4 regions of the Cytobacillus sp. FSL W8-0315 genome follow, and region 4 is predicted to be linked to each of the others. Evidence: riboswitches for the same ligand, from Rfam matches in the RefSeq annotation. Region 4 holds a riboswitch; each other region holds the start of a gene.

Region 1 (3,209 bases), 190 kb from region 4:
CAGACAAGGCTGTCAACATGGTTCCCATTCTCAATAGTATACATTCGGTGCAGATCCTGCTTTCCGGCTTTCTTGACCAGCTTTTGATATCCCTTTGCATGAATATCCGGGAATATCAGCGAATCAAGGGAACCAGTGAAAGAGATGAGCGGCACATCTATATCTCCAGTATTGGCCACTTCCTTAATATTTTCTTTCACTTCTTTTGGACGGGTCACATATTTATAATCTTCAAAGACAGAATCAAAGGATCGGTCTCTCACGCCATTAACAAAGTTCAGGTAATTGCTCCAATGGGTACGGCCTGGGGCTTCCGGATCGAAATGGTCCCGATAGATATTCAGCGAGACAAACCAGTATACCTGATCATGATAGGCCCATAGTTTTTCCGATCCTTTGGGCAATCCAGCTTTGTATAGCTCTTTAATCGCTTTCTGCTTTATTTTGCCGCTTCCAAACAAAGCTTCCTCCGCATGATTCACTACGGTGGTCAGAGAACTGATTAAATTTGGCTTTTCTTCCGTCCATAACACGCCTTCCCAATCAACTCCTCCATCAAAAAGACGCGGTTCGCCAGTCTTCTCTGGATGGTCATTTTCAAGGGCATAGCGCACGACGTATCCGCCATTGGAAATTCCCATCGCATATGTAGGAATTTTATGCACTGCCGATACTAAATCGCTCGCCGGGTCAGTAGAATCTGCCGGATCGATCAGACCATCGGAATAATGGCTGACTAAGTATCGCTGTGCGGCTTTCGTAACCTGCCGGAACCGCTGGTGCCATTCTGCTACGCTATCATCCTCAGCGGCTAAGGCATTCTTTACTTTTGCAAATGGATCAGCTGAATCAGCGTCACCCTGGGTGCCTTTATCAATCGCTGCAAAAGCATATCCTTTTTCCAGGACATAGTCGCTGAAAAGCAGGTCGGTTGATGTTTCATTTCTTGTAGCCGGGATTCCCGAAACAACCAGCCGGCCATTCCAGTGATCCGGAACCCTTATGACAAACTGGGCATCTTCAAAAATACCATTTACCTGTGTTCCCGTTACAGAAGAAGGCTTATACATTTGATGCCATCCGGTTCCTTCCTCGGCATTTCCCCAGAGATAAGGAGCAAGACCGATGTTTCCGTAAAGGGTCGCCTGCTGATATTGGAGGGGATTCTTGGTGGTCAGCCAGTTGTTGTTCACACCATCAAAGTATTGTTCCGTTACTGTATGCGCACCAGGTATTATGGCCTGGTTTTCCGCAGCAGTTTGCTCGGCAAAACTTCTTTCCGGAAAAAGTGAAAAGCTTAAAGCAGATGCCAGTGATAACGCAATTAGCTTATTTTTCAGATAAATCAATCCCTTCTGCATAATCTCTTACAGTTCTATTCTACTTTTACTAATTATGGGAATCATGGGTCTTAGTAATTAATTATTTGAATTTTCAGTATAAATGAAAGCAGAGCATTGAGAATTGTGATGACTGACCGATGCTAGTACTATAGCCTTACATGCGGGACAAGTTGGAAGCAATGGGAATTCAAGTAGATATGGGCGCTTTAATGAATTCGAGCTAGTAGCGCAACCGGCCAGCACTTACATGGGACCAGTCCCCTTGTAGGGATATGTTCTGACAACCTTTTTTGAAAAGAGGAAGAGCATGCTTACAACTTATAAGCCTAGTCATTTTAAAAGCACACAGGTTCTTGAAAAAGAAGCTGTTTTGGCTGCAATTGAAAATTCTCTGGCTATGATTGAATTTGATAGTAACGGGAAAGTGCTGTGGGCAAATGAGAATTTTGCCCGCACTGTCAAATATCGTGCAGAAGAAATGCCAAATATGATGCATAAGCAATTTTGCACCCCTGAATTTGCCGCCAGCAGGGAATATCAGGAGCTTTGGAGAAATCTGCGCAATGGCAAAAGCTTTCAGGAAAAAATTCAGCGTGTGAACAAGCAAGGAGATCTTATCTGGCTCGAAGCGACTTACACACCGGTATTTGGGAATGATGGCAGTGTAGAAAGTGTTGTAAAGGTTGCTACGGATATTACAGAAAGGGAAACGAATACAGCGCAGGTAGCATTCCAGCTTCAGGCAATGTCAGAAGCCCTTAGTGAAAAAGCAAAAGCTGGAATTGAAAGAAGCAAAGAGGCAGCTCAGGCAATAGCCAAGCTCGTTTATGAGTCCAAAGGGAACCTGGAAATTCTCCATTCTCTCAAATCACAGACACAATCCATCGGCAGCATCGTAAAAACAATCCGTGAAATCGCGGCCCAAACGAACCTCCTGGCATTAAATGCAGCTATTGAAGCAGCACGTGCCGGCGAACATGGCAGAGGCTTCAACGTCGTTGCCGGAGAAGTGCGAAAGCTCGCAAACCGGGTGCAGGACTCCATCCAGGAAGTCAGTGCCCACATCAAAGGAATATCAGATGAAATCAACAAAATTAGTGACGCAACTCTGCAATCACAGTCAGGCATAAGTGAAAACCAGGTTCATAATGAACATGCTGTATCTGCTTTTAAAGATATCGGGGAAGCTGCAAGAAAGCTGGATGAACAGGCGAAGGGTTTTAAGAGTATTTTATAGGAAAATGTGGGCTGCTTTATAGCAGCTCTTTTTTTCTGCAGATAGGAAGAATGGATGAGGCTGGCGAATTTACATATATTCTGTTTATTTTTGATGAGAGAAGATGTTTTTATGAAATATTTCCACAGGACATTCACTTCAGAGTTAAAGGGGAAGATTCATAGAATTGAAAAGGAACTAAAAGAACAAATTGAAAAGCTTCTAAGAGAGAATAAAGCGGCTTTTTCAAAGAAAGGCCTGAAACTCGAGGCTGAATTTAATCAGGAGGGCAGAGATGTTTTCCAGCCTGGATACAGTTCCTCCATTTCACTGGGGATTTCTGATAAAAGAGGGGATCTCATAGATGTAAAAATCATTAAAATTTGGGAATGCGAATACTTTTTTCTTGGAATGCCGGTATCGAAAAAAATCCCTGGAAGCAAGTTGTTTGGGGAGCTTCTGGATGAATCTTCACAAGAAATAACAACGGAGTTAGAACAATGGATAGCTGAATTTTGGGATGAACTTACCAATTAAGAGAAACAGGAGGAAAAAGTATGGGAAATCAATCTTTAAAGCTGCCTAAGGAATTTGAAAAACATCGGAGCGAATTAGAAAAAACAGTTAAATCGTTTGTCTGCATACATGCA
Region 2 (3,209 bases), 770 kb from region 4:
TGCAGCACTTTCTTCTGTTGCTGCCAATTGTTTCGTCAACCCTCTGCCTACCTCATCAATTGCCGCTCTAACAATATCCGCTTTTTCAGAAGCATATTCACCGACTTCAGTAAGATTTTCACCTTTTTCATGAACATCTTTTGAATAGGAAAAAAACTTTTCCCTTACAAGGCCGAAATAGTCGATTAGCCCATTAAATACAGCATGTTTAGAGCTTCGTTCATCAACCTTCGCTGCAATTTTACCTGCTGATAATTCTTCCATTCCATTTATTATTTCCTTATGAATATGGAGATGGTGTTTTAATGAAAAGTATCGATAGGCAAAAAACACCGATACTCCCATTAAAATAATATTGATGCCTAGCATAATCGCTTCCATTATAATAAATCCCCTAACATCTATTTAATTAAATTAGACTTTATATGTAATTTAAAGCTCTTTTATTAGGATATATGTTCCATCTGCTACATTTGCAGGAATACCACTCAGCTTATTATTATCCTGATATTTATGGACAATATAATTTCCTTCAGTATCTTTATATTTTTTCATATTATGATATTTTTCCATGACCCGTATTGATTTAGGGTTGGTTGCTTCACCTAAAACAGCCTTTAATCCTTGGGATGATGCTTTTGCGATTAATCTATTTCCTAGCTGCTGAATAATTTCATGACGATTATGTTCAGCTATTACGCCTAACATGAAAAGGTGTAATAGTTCTCCATCCTTGATTTCATGTCCATTCTGTTTTTTATAATCTTCCATAAAACGTTTATCTACATCTTCCAAAACACGGAGAATTACATTCATATCATAAAAAGAACCTTCAAATATGTCTTCTCCGATTATCTCAGGTGCATTTGTATCTCCCGCAAGTACACCGACAACTTTATGATTAGCATCCTTTGCAACTGCGCAATATCCCTGTTCAATCGTAGAGTCTAAATAATCCTTGGTAAATTGATAGAAATCCTCATAGCCTATATTCAATTGTCCTACCATTGGCTCCTGAACCCATTTCCCTGCAACCTCCACTCCTATGAATGTTCGAGCCAGACAATCAGCTGCTTTCACAATTAATTCTGGCTGATCCTTCTTTATAATTTCGTATGTATATAGCTCTAGTGTTGTTTGCACTTCTTTACTCCCTTTCAAATGTAAAATAATGATCCCCTAATCATTGTCACGAACATTAGATGCCATGAGGCACTTTATCAACAAACGTACCTGAGAACTCAATTCTCTCAAGTGCATTCCTGATTTGCACCTGCGCAATTTTAGATGACGGTTTTACTACAAGAATATCCTTAAATCCCAATGAAGAATAAAATTGCATTGTCTGTTCAAGCTGTGGAACCACCTTTGATGGGACAGGTGTTTGATGGGTCCCGTCTACAACAAATGTATAACTTTGCCTTGATACCTTACTAATCGTATCCTGTAAATCTATCATATAACCTTCCGCATCCTCCTCTCTCATTAACCCATGAACCTGTACATGAACTTCCTTTGCGGCCTCATTAATGGCCATTTTGTATTTTTTCTTATCTACAACTATCATCGCTGATCTCCTTTGCCTGTATTCTCCATCATTTTTGCAGCTATTTAAAAGGTGTCCAAAAAAAAAGACTATCCCCAAATAGACAGGGATAGCCAAATAAACGTTCTTTATTATCCTTGGCAACCCGACTGTCATTACCCTGGAGGATTTTAGACTCGTAGCTTTGCGTCCTTACCTTTCGATAAGTTTGCCTTTTCAATTTTATTGAATATAGGACTAATTTCACGATTATATTTTACTATACTATTATAAAGAACTTGCCATTTTTTGTCGATACTTGTAATTTTTATTTCTGCATCCAATTTTATCTGGAAGAGTATGTCCCCATGTTAAAGAAATAAAAAAGGCTTCCCATAAGTTTAGTCAACTTATGAGAGGCCTCAATTAAATACCTTTATGTTAACAAAATATCAGCATTCTACATTCACCTCGCCAGCGCAAATTCGGCCGGTAAAAATCAACTTCATGCTTCTCAAATCTCCAGCCAAATTTAATTAACGTATCCCTTTTCAAAAAAGCGAAAATAAAAGAAATAATTTATAGAGCTGATGTATTTTGTTATTCTAGTAAATATGCATATTGGGCAGCTTAGGAGTGGATTTAACTGTGAACAAAAAAGACATCGCACAGATTCGGAAACAATTTAAATTAAATAATGACTTACTAAAGATCTCAGATATTTTTAATGTCTATATTATGAAGGAATCAAGTGAGATTTATCATTATGAAAGCCAGCCCTTTGAAATGCTGGACCAGGATCAGCAGGAGCTATTTATGGATAACTTCAAAAAGCTGCTTGGCGGCCAATTGGATGAAAAGCTCTTTGAATTAAAGTTTCAGAGGGATGCCGAAAACAGCAGTCAACTCATCCTGCATCAGGGATTGCTAAGCAGTGATGCTGAAGGCTGGATGGATCAAATGCTTCAGATAGTCGGCAAAATGCTGGGAATCCGGCAATATGAAAAGGATATTGTCGTTACATTCATTCGCGGGGAGTATCTTAAGCCAATGAAACGCCGCAACGCAGAAGCCGAGGAAAGTGAACGGGATGCCGTTTATTCTCATCCCTTTATTCTCTGCAGCATAAATAACACTCAAGAACCGAAGAAAGAATTGCTTTTTGACTATGTAGAAAAGGAATTTAAATATCATTTTACCGTTGATCCGATTATCAACCTCAAGGCTCCCATTTCAGGGTTTCTATTTCCTTGCTTTACCGATCATGCAGCTGATGTCAATCACGTCTTGTATTCAGCAGGCAAGGTACATGAGCCCGACTACCAGTTCATAGTGGACGTTTTAAACGGGGAAGAAACGATGACGGCGCAGGATGATAAAATCGTTTTTGAGGAAATTATTAAAGACGTAACAGGAGATCAGCTAAGCACAGCAACCCTTTCCAACGTATATGAAGAGATTAACCGTATGATCGTGGAAAACGAAGAGGATGAACCGCCGAAGCTGGATTCCAAAGACGTAGAACGCGTTTTAAAAGTGAGTGGTCTCGAAGATATTAATTCAGAAAAGGTCCAATCCGCTTATCAAAAAATCATCGATGATGACAAATATGAAATAAAGGCAACCAGCGTCCTGCCCAAATTTAATTCAAAATCAATAAAAATCAGCACGAAGGCAGCCAACA
Region 3 (3,209 bases), on a different contig from region 4:
ATTAATTTCCCGCCTTTTGTTAAATCTATCGTTGTGAGGGAATGCCATGAAAGTTAAAAGTTTGCTGGCAAAACCTATAAAAATATTTATTATATATAGCTTTGTTTTCTTAATTGTTTTTGGAAACAAAACTGCAATAGCACTGGACAAGGAAATTGATATTAATACGAACTTAGATAACTCAAATAGATACCTATTTAAAGTAGAAAACCTAAAACCAGGCGACTGGATGCCGCGAAATATAACGATAAAAAATGATGGCAATCAAGATTTTAAATATACTTCTAACATTGGAAAATCGAAGTCTATTAAAGGACTTTTTGAGGAATTAGAGCTTGAGGTTAAGAAAGATACAAAGATGCTTTACGAAGGAAAACTTAAGGATTTTAAAGGCTTCTCTCCCAGAGAATTAGGGAAGGGGACAGAAGAAACTTTATTTTTCCAAGTAACAATGCCAGAGCATTTGGGAAATGAATTTCAAAATTCCGCCGCAGAGGTTGAAATCATTTTTCTTGCGGAAGCAACAGGTGATTCTGGAACCGACAACGAGACTCCCGGATCAGGAGATAATAATTCTGGAGGGGGAACTAATACTTCACCACCATCAACAGATGCCACGGTAATTCCAGAGAAAGTGAATAAGCTCCCAAATACCGCAACTAATAATTATAATTTATTACTTATTGGTGCACTATTTTTAAGTACTGGAAGCGTAATTTTATTATGGCGTTATAGAAGGCTTCGGAGTGATACTTAGATTAAGGCCTGAGGAACTGATTCTTTAAGGCCTTAATTTTAATTCGTGTTTAGAACTTATTTAAGCAATTAATGAATATAATCAAATAGCTGCTCATTAAGCGGTGAACTTATGAAAAAAAATCTGCAGTATCTTGCCTTCATTAATCTTCTGGATAGTCTCTTGACGTTCTTTGGAATTAGACTATGGCTGATTGAAGAAGTGAATCTAATAATGGATTTTCTATATACTATAGAACCCCTATTATTTCTTTCTGTTAAAGCTGTTTTTTCAGGCTTTTTAATTCTAAACTCAACTTCGACTAATTTTCCAACGTAAACCAAGGTAAAGAAGAGGTGCAGCTTATTTTTATTCATTCATATTAGTACTTCATGTTTTATGGATTTATGAAGATCTATCTTAATAACCGATAGAGTAAAAATACTATTCTTAGTCAAATAAGGAGGCTGAAAATGTACCGAAAGAACTGCAATAAATGCCACAAGCCTTCATACAGCAGCAGTGAATCGGGTGACTGGCTATGCCCGATATGCGGATCTAATTTAACGGATGAAGTCTTTCTGAATGCTATGACCCTCGAACCAGTCCACACGACCTTTAAAAAATGTATAAATCCGCATACCGATTCAATAAAACAAATCAGCAAAAATTTCAGAAAAAGAATCGGACTTTCCTACTACTCAAAAAAGAGTTCGACCATTAATAACAACTTCCTTTAAAAGATGAGGGGTACAGGTAATCAAAAGAACCTAGATCAATTAGAAATTTGTCGAAAATCAAATTAATTTAATATTAAAATAATTAATAAAAATTACAAAATCTGACAACGTTAGCAATACGGCCATAGTAGAATACATTTATGGTAAAAATTTCTTTGAGCCGATAGGCGCAGAAAAAGGCAAACTCATTGAAAGATGAGGACGCAAAGTCACGGGTCTAAGGTATTGGATGATACTACGATGGCTGGGTTGCCTGGAATACGATATGTATCCTGGGGGGAAGAATTTTGACGGAGCAAAATGTAAAGGTCGAAGGAATTGATTTGGAGTGGCTGCAGTTAATTATGGAAGCAAAGAACCTAGGCCTGCAAAAGGAAGAAATTAGAGAGTTTTTACATAATAACAAAGCCAAAGAGCTTCTGATGGAAGCCTAATATCCGGTATTGCTAAGTATTTCTGTTAGAGGTATCTCTATATACGGAAATGCTTTTTATTTTGGCTGTTTTCGTAAAGTTTGTTGCTATTTAATAAATTGATTTAATTTACTGAGTTGATTGGAGCGGAGGGGACTTGACTCCTGCGGGAGGCTCCCGTTCCTCCCCGCGGAAAGCAAGTTCCCGCAGCGGAAATCAACGGGCAGAATAATAAGCAAAAACAACACACTATGAGAAAGGATCCTAATTTTGCAAAAAAAATAAGCCTGTACCTTCAGGCTCATTGCATCTATGATTTTTGTCCGCTTCTCCACTTATTAAAATCCAAAAACTCCCGAAATTGCTCCTTAGAAACACCAGACTCCATCGCTTCCTTTACAATTTTCATCCATTCTGAATCGAGGTCTTCCTTGTTGATCTGCTCATGGATCAGATGGTCCACGGGAACATTCAGAACACCTGCGATTTTCTCAAGAAATTGAATCGATGGATTAGTTTGCAGATTGCGCTCAAGCGAGCTTAAATATGATTTTGCCACACCGGCCTGGTCGGCAAGCTCGGATAAGGACATTTTCTTTTCCTGGCGAAGTTTTTTTACACGATCACCGATCATCGTATACCACACACCTTATTTTGTATGTAATAGGATTATATCATATATCTAGTTCCATATTAAGAACGATTTGTTCAATATTATTACCATCATACCACAGTGTCAACCGGTTTAAATAGTTAGTTATCTGTGATTTATAAAAATATATCTTTTGTCGCTCGCAAAAAGTAATGCTCCGCGTCAGAGGACGGGAGCATTTTGGTTTTCAATAATGTGAATAATTTGCTGTGCAGCAGCTTCCACATCATCCGCATTTACGTGGTGGAATTGGCCTTCATAGTCATGCTGTTTAAAAGCATAGCGCGGATCGTAATAGTGTTCTAATAAAAGCTTTATAAATAGCTCGTAGTTTTCTGCTTCAGCTGATTCATCCAGCTGCTCGCGGATTTCAGTATCTTTCAGACGTTTTTTAATAAACACAAGGCTTTCATCCACTTTCGGCTTGAACCATTCTTCTCTTTGATAAGGTTCCACATAGTCACGGAGGATACGCTGCACACGGGACTCCATGCTGGCAAACATATCAATATGAATACCAGTTTTTTTGGTATCAAGAAGCTCGTCCGGCTGAACAGCCTTTCCTATTCGCTTGCTTTCAGCTTCCATAATAATATAAGGGGAACCTTTAACCTCAGAAAGGGATTGATACAATAGTGCATCAAATGTTTTTTGTGTGCTGCCGTCTC
Region 4 (3,209 bases):
GCTGCATACTTTCCTTAGCACATATTCACCTATATTTATGATTAAACCGGTTTCCTCTGCCACTGTTATAAACTCCAAAGGGGAAACTCTGCCCCATTCCGGATGATTCCATCTTAATAAAGCTTCGGCACTTACTATTTTGCCGGTCTTCGTATCAACTCTTGGCTGGTATTCAAGAAAAAACTCATCATTTTGAATGGCTTTTCTCATATCCTGTTCAAGGGTAAAAAGCTTATAAGATTCAATATCCATGGAAGGATGGTAAACCTGGAATCTATTATTCCCTTTCTGCTTGGCATGGTACAGGGAAGATTCCGTATTTCTGACTAATTCATCAGCTGTTCTTCCATTATCCGGATATAAACTAATGCCTATAGATGGGGTAATATTAAGCTCAAAGCTGTCGATGTGGAATGGTTCAGAGAAAATTTGATTAATGGAATCTGCTAATTGCGCAGGATCCTCCTTTTCCTGGATATATTCCATTATAACTGCAAATTGATCACCGGAAATTCTTGCTGAAAAACAGACTGAATTTAACTTCTCCTTAATTCTATGTGAAACAAGCCTAAGAAGTTCATCTCCTGAGGAATGTCCAAAGGTATCATTAATCTGCTTTAACCGTTCCAGATCAAAGAACAAGACAGCGAAATTCTGTTGTTCATCGTCTTCAATAAGGCTCTGCAGCTTCTGATCAAAGTACCGGCGGTTTGGCAGATCGGTCAAATGATCATAAAATGCCATACGCCTCATTCTCTTTTCAAGCCATTTTTGTTCTGTTATATCTGTTACAAAGCCATCAACCCGGATAAGTTGGCCTCGTTCATCTAAATAGGGGATACTATGATCATTCACCCATCTAAGCTCACCGGATTTATGGAAGATACGATATTGGCAGCGAACGCTCTTCCCATGTATAAGATTTACCCGATTGGCTTCCAGACTTTGCAGGTCATCAGGATGGATCACTTCGTCCCATAAATCGAAATTATCAATCAGCTCACGGGCTGTGTACCCGAAAATGCCTTCCACTCCTCTGGAGAAATGAAATACCTTTCTTTCTATTAAATCGGCGGAATAAATGCCAACATCAAGATTTTCATAGATTTGTCCTATTTTCCGCTCGTTTTCATAGAGCTTCTCTTCCATGCGCCTTTTTTCAGTTATATCCTGAATCGTTGCAACGATTTTCGGTGATCCGCTTTCTCCTGCAAAATAGTCCGCACGATGATGAATATACCGTTCCTCTCCATCCTGCCTAATTATCCGGCATATCAGATCCACACTGTCCTTTTCCTCTAACAGTCGAGTAAACTGATTTTCAAAAGCCGGCCGGTCGTCTGGATGCAGATAACTCAAATACATTTTGTAGTCCGGAAAAAAACCTTTTTGAGGCTTTAGCCCAAATATCCGGAACAGCTGATCTGACCAAAACCCTCTATCGTTTTCAATATCGTACTCCAGGCTCCCAATATTTGCGATCTTCTGAGCCTGGTTCAGGTTATTTTTTATTTTCGTCAATTCCAATTGCTGACTGTTATATTCAGCAATATCTTTAGTGGTGTTTTCACCATCCTGTGAGTTTATTTCGTCCACTTCAAAACATCCTTTCCAATAAAAAAAGGCAAACGAAAATAGTTCTTCTTCTGTGCAGCCCGGCTGCCATGGCAGAAACCTGCTTTAGGCCCGCAGCTTTGCGTCTTTTACTTTCGTAAAATTTGCCCTGGATTAGAATATTTTAACATAGGATTATTTTCCTAATAACTATCCAGATCAAAAACATCAACTTGTAATTAATTCCATCCATTATCCTCTTGCTAATGTAACCGAGCAGACTGAAGCAGCACCCCCTGCTTTAAGAACTTTCGCTGCATGATATAGAGTTGAGCCGGTAGTATAGATATCGTCAATTAGGATAATTTTTTTATTCTTGATATTGAGATTTTGCAGCTGGAAGACCTGGTGCGAATGAATTCGTTCCATTCGCGATTTCTTAGATTGCTTTTCTGAGTGAATTCGCTGCAGCGGTTCCGTCACGGTAAAGCCTGCCTCATGGATGAGTGCGGCAGACTGATTGAAGCCTCGTTCATAAATCCTTTGGGGACTTAGAGGGATTGGGACGAGATAGTCGAATTCCACGGTACTCAGCTTTTCCCTAATGATAGGAGAAAAAGCTCTCGACAAAATATAGTCGCCCCGGAACTTATAGCGGGCTATAGTTTCTTTCAGAAAGTCATCGTATATAAAAAGGGAATTGTTTTTCAGAAGCTGCCCTGACCATTCTGGATCCCCGTTCCACCTTAGACAATCTGCGCATAGATTCCCTTTTCGAAATTGAGGATCTATGTTACTGAAGGGCCGGCTGCATTTACTGCAAGCATCGCCATTGATAAATGGGAGTTTATCGGTGCAGCATTGGCATAAATGATTGTCTTTTGGCCGCGACCAGAGAGTTGTCCAGCTGACAGCTGAAAGGATTTCTTCATGGCATATTAAGCAGTTAATGGTCGATCAGTCCTTTCTTTTTGGCTTCAGTGTTCATTTTGAGTATTTGTTTTTGCGCCTTGACCATGCTTTCGGTTTTGCCGTAGTGAAAAAAGGTGATTTCTCCTTTCGGGTATTCAGAGCTTCTTCCAACACGGCCGGCAATTTGAACAAGAGCGCTTTCGGTAAAAATACGGTCTTCTGCTCCAAATACTGCTACATCAATATTAGGGAAGGTAACTCCTCTTTCCAGGATGGTCGTTGTTAAAAGCATGGGAATCTCTTTATTGCGCATCATTTGGACTTTGTCTTTTCGATCGGGGTCTTCTGCGTGAACAGCTTGGATTTTAGGATAGGTTTTACGAAGGATGGTAAGGACTTTTTCCATTTTATCGATTTTTGGAAGGAAGAGCAGGCACTGCTTCTGGTTGTCGTGCCTCTTCTTGATCCATTGGGTAACTGCAGACGGGAGTTTGTCTTTTTTTAGGGATTTCTCCCAATTTCCGCACCATTTGAAAGCCGGTACAGGCAATGGATGACGATGATATCTAGCCGGGATAGTGACAAAGTTTCTTTTTCCGCTGCGGCATTCATTTTGCCATTTTTGACTGGGGGTGGCAGTTAAATAGATCATAGAGGAGGTTTCTTTGCGGGATTGGCGGACGGCATACTGCAGGGTTTCGTCTGCCGTATAAGGAAAGGCATCCACTTCATCAAGGATTACG

The links. Region 4 has a riboswitch for cyclic di-GMP ahead of MKY20_RS06210 (EAL domain-containing protein). Riboswitches for the same ligand answer to the same signal wherever they lie in the genome.
Region 1: linked by a shared signal. The riboswitch ahead of MKY20_RS05410 (methyl-accepting chemotaxis protein) and the one ahead of MKY20_RS06210 (EAL domain-containing protein) in region 4 are both predicted to bind cyclic di-GMP.
Region 2: linked by a shared signal. The riboswitch ahead of MKY20_RS02355 (hypothetical protein) and the one ahead of MKY20_RS06210 (EAL domain-containing protein) in region 4 are both predicted to bind cyclic di-GMP.
Region 3: linked by a shared signal. The riboswitch ahead of MKY20_RS26730 (anti-repressor SinI family protein) and the one ahead of MKY20_RS06210 (EAL domain-containing protein) in region 4 are both predicted to bind cyclic di-GMP.

What each region holds. Positions count from the first base shown of each region.
Region 1 is NZ_JBBOOC010000001.1:1,014,123-1,017,331, forward strand. Features, by position in the region: gene MKY20_RS05405 (alpha/beta hydrolase) at 1-1,361, opposite strand, end outside; cyclic di-GMP riboswitch class II at 1,507-1,590, shown strand; gene MKY20_RS05410 (methyl-accepting chemotaxis protein) at 1,651-2,580, shown strand; gene MKY20_RS05415 (hypothetical protein) at 2,692-3,096, shown strand; gene MKY20_RS05420 (YwqG family protein) at 3,117-3,209, shown strand, end outside.
Region 2 is NZ_JBBOOC010000001.1:435,974-439,182, forward strand. Features, by position in the region: gene MKY20_RS02345 (methyl-accepting chemotaxis protein) at 1-381, opposite strand, end outside; gene MKY20_RS02350 (hypothetical protein) at 433-1,143, opposite strand; gene MKY20_RS02355 (hypothetical protein) at 1,199-1,567, opposite strand; cyclic di-GMP riboswitch class I at 1,683-1,769, opposite strand; gene MKY20_RS02360 (DUF4317 domain-containing protein) at 2,174-3,209, shown strand, end outside.
Region 3 is NZ_JBBOOC010000003.1:189,613-192,821, forward strand. Features, by position in the region: gene MKY20_RS26715 (LPXTG cell wall anchor domain-containing protein) at 47-757, shown strand; gene MKY20_RS26720 (DUF5658 family protein) at 869-1,075, shown strand; gene MKY20_RS26725 (hypothetical protein) at 1,210-1,476, shown strand; cyclic di-GMP riboswitch class I at 1,645-1,733, shown strand; gene MKY20_RS26730 (anti-repressor SinI family protein) at 1,764-1,910, shown strand; gene MKY20_RS26735 (helix-turn-helix domain-containing protein) at 2,200-2,523, opposite strand; gene mnmH (tRNA 2-selenouridine(34) synthase MnmH) at 2,704-3,209, opposite strand, start outside.
Region 4 is NZ_JBBOOC010000001.1:1,206,975-1,210,183, reverse strand. Features, by position in the region: gene MKY20_RS06210 (EAL domain-containing protein) at 1-1,596, opposite strand, end outside; cyclic di-GMP riboswitch class I at 1,647-1,733, opposite strand; gene MKY20_RS06205 (ComF family protein) at 1,807-2,184, opposite strand; partial or broken gene MKY20_RS06200 (double zinc ribbon domain-containing protein) at 2,314-2,493, opposite strand; gene MKY20_RS06195 (DEAD/DEAH box helicase) at 2,501-3,209, opposite strand, start outside.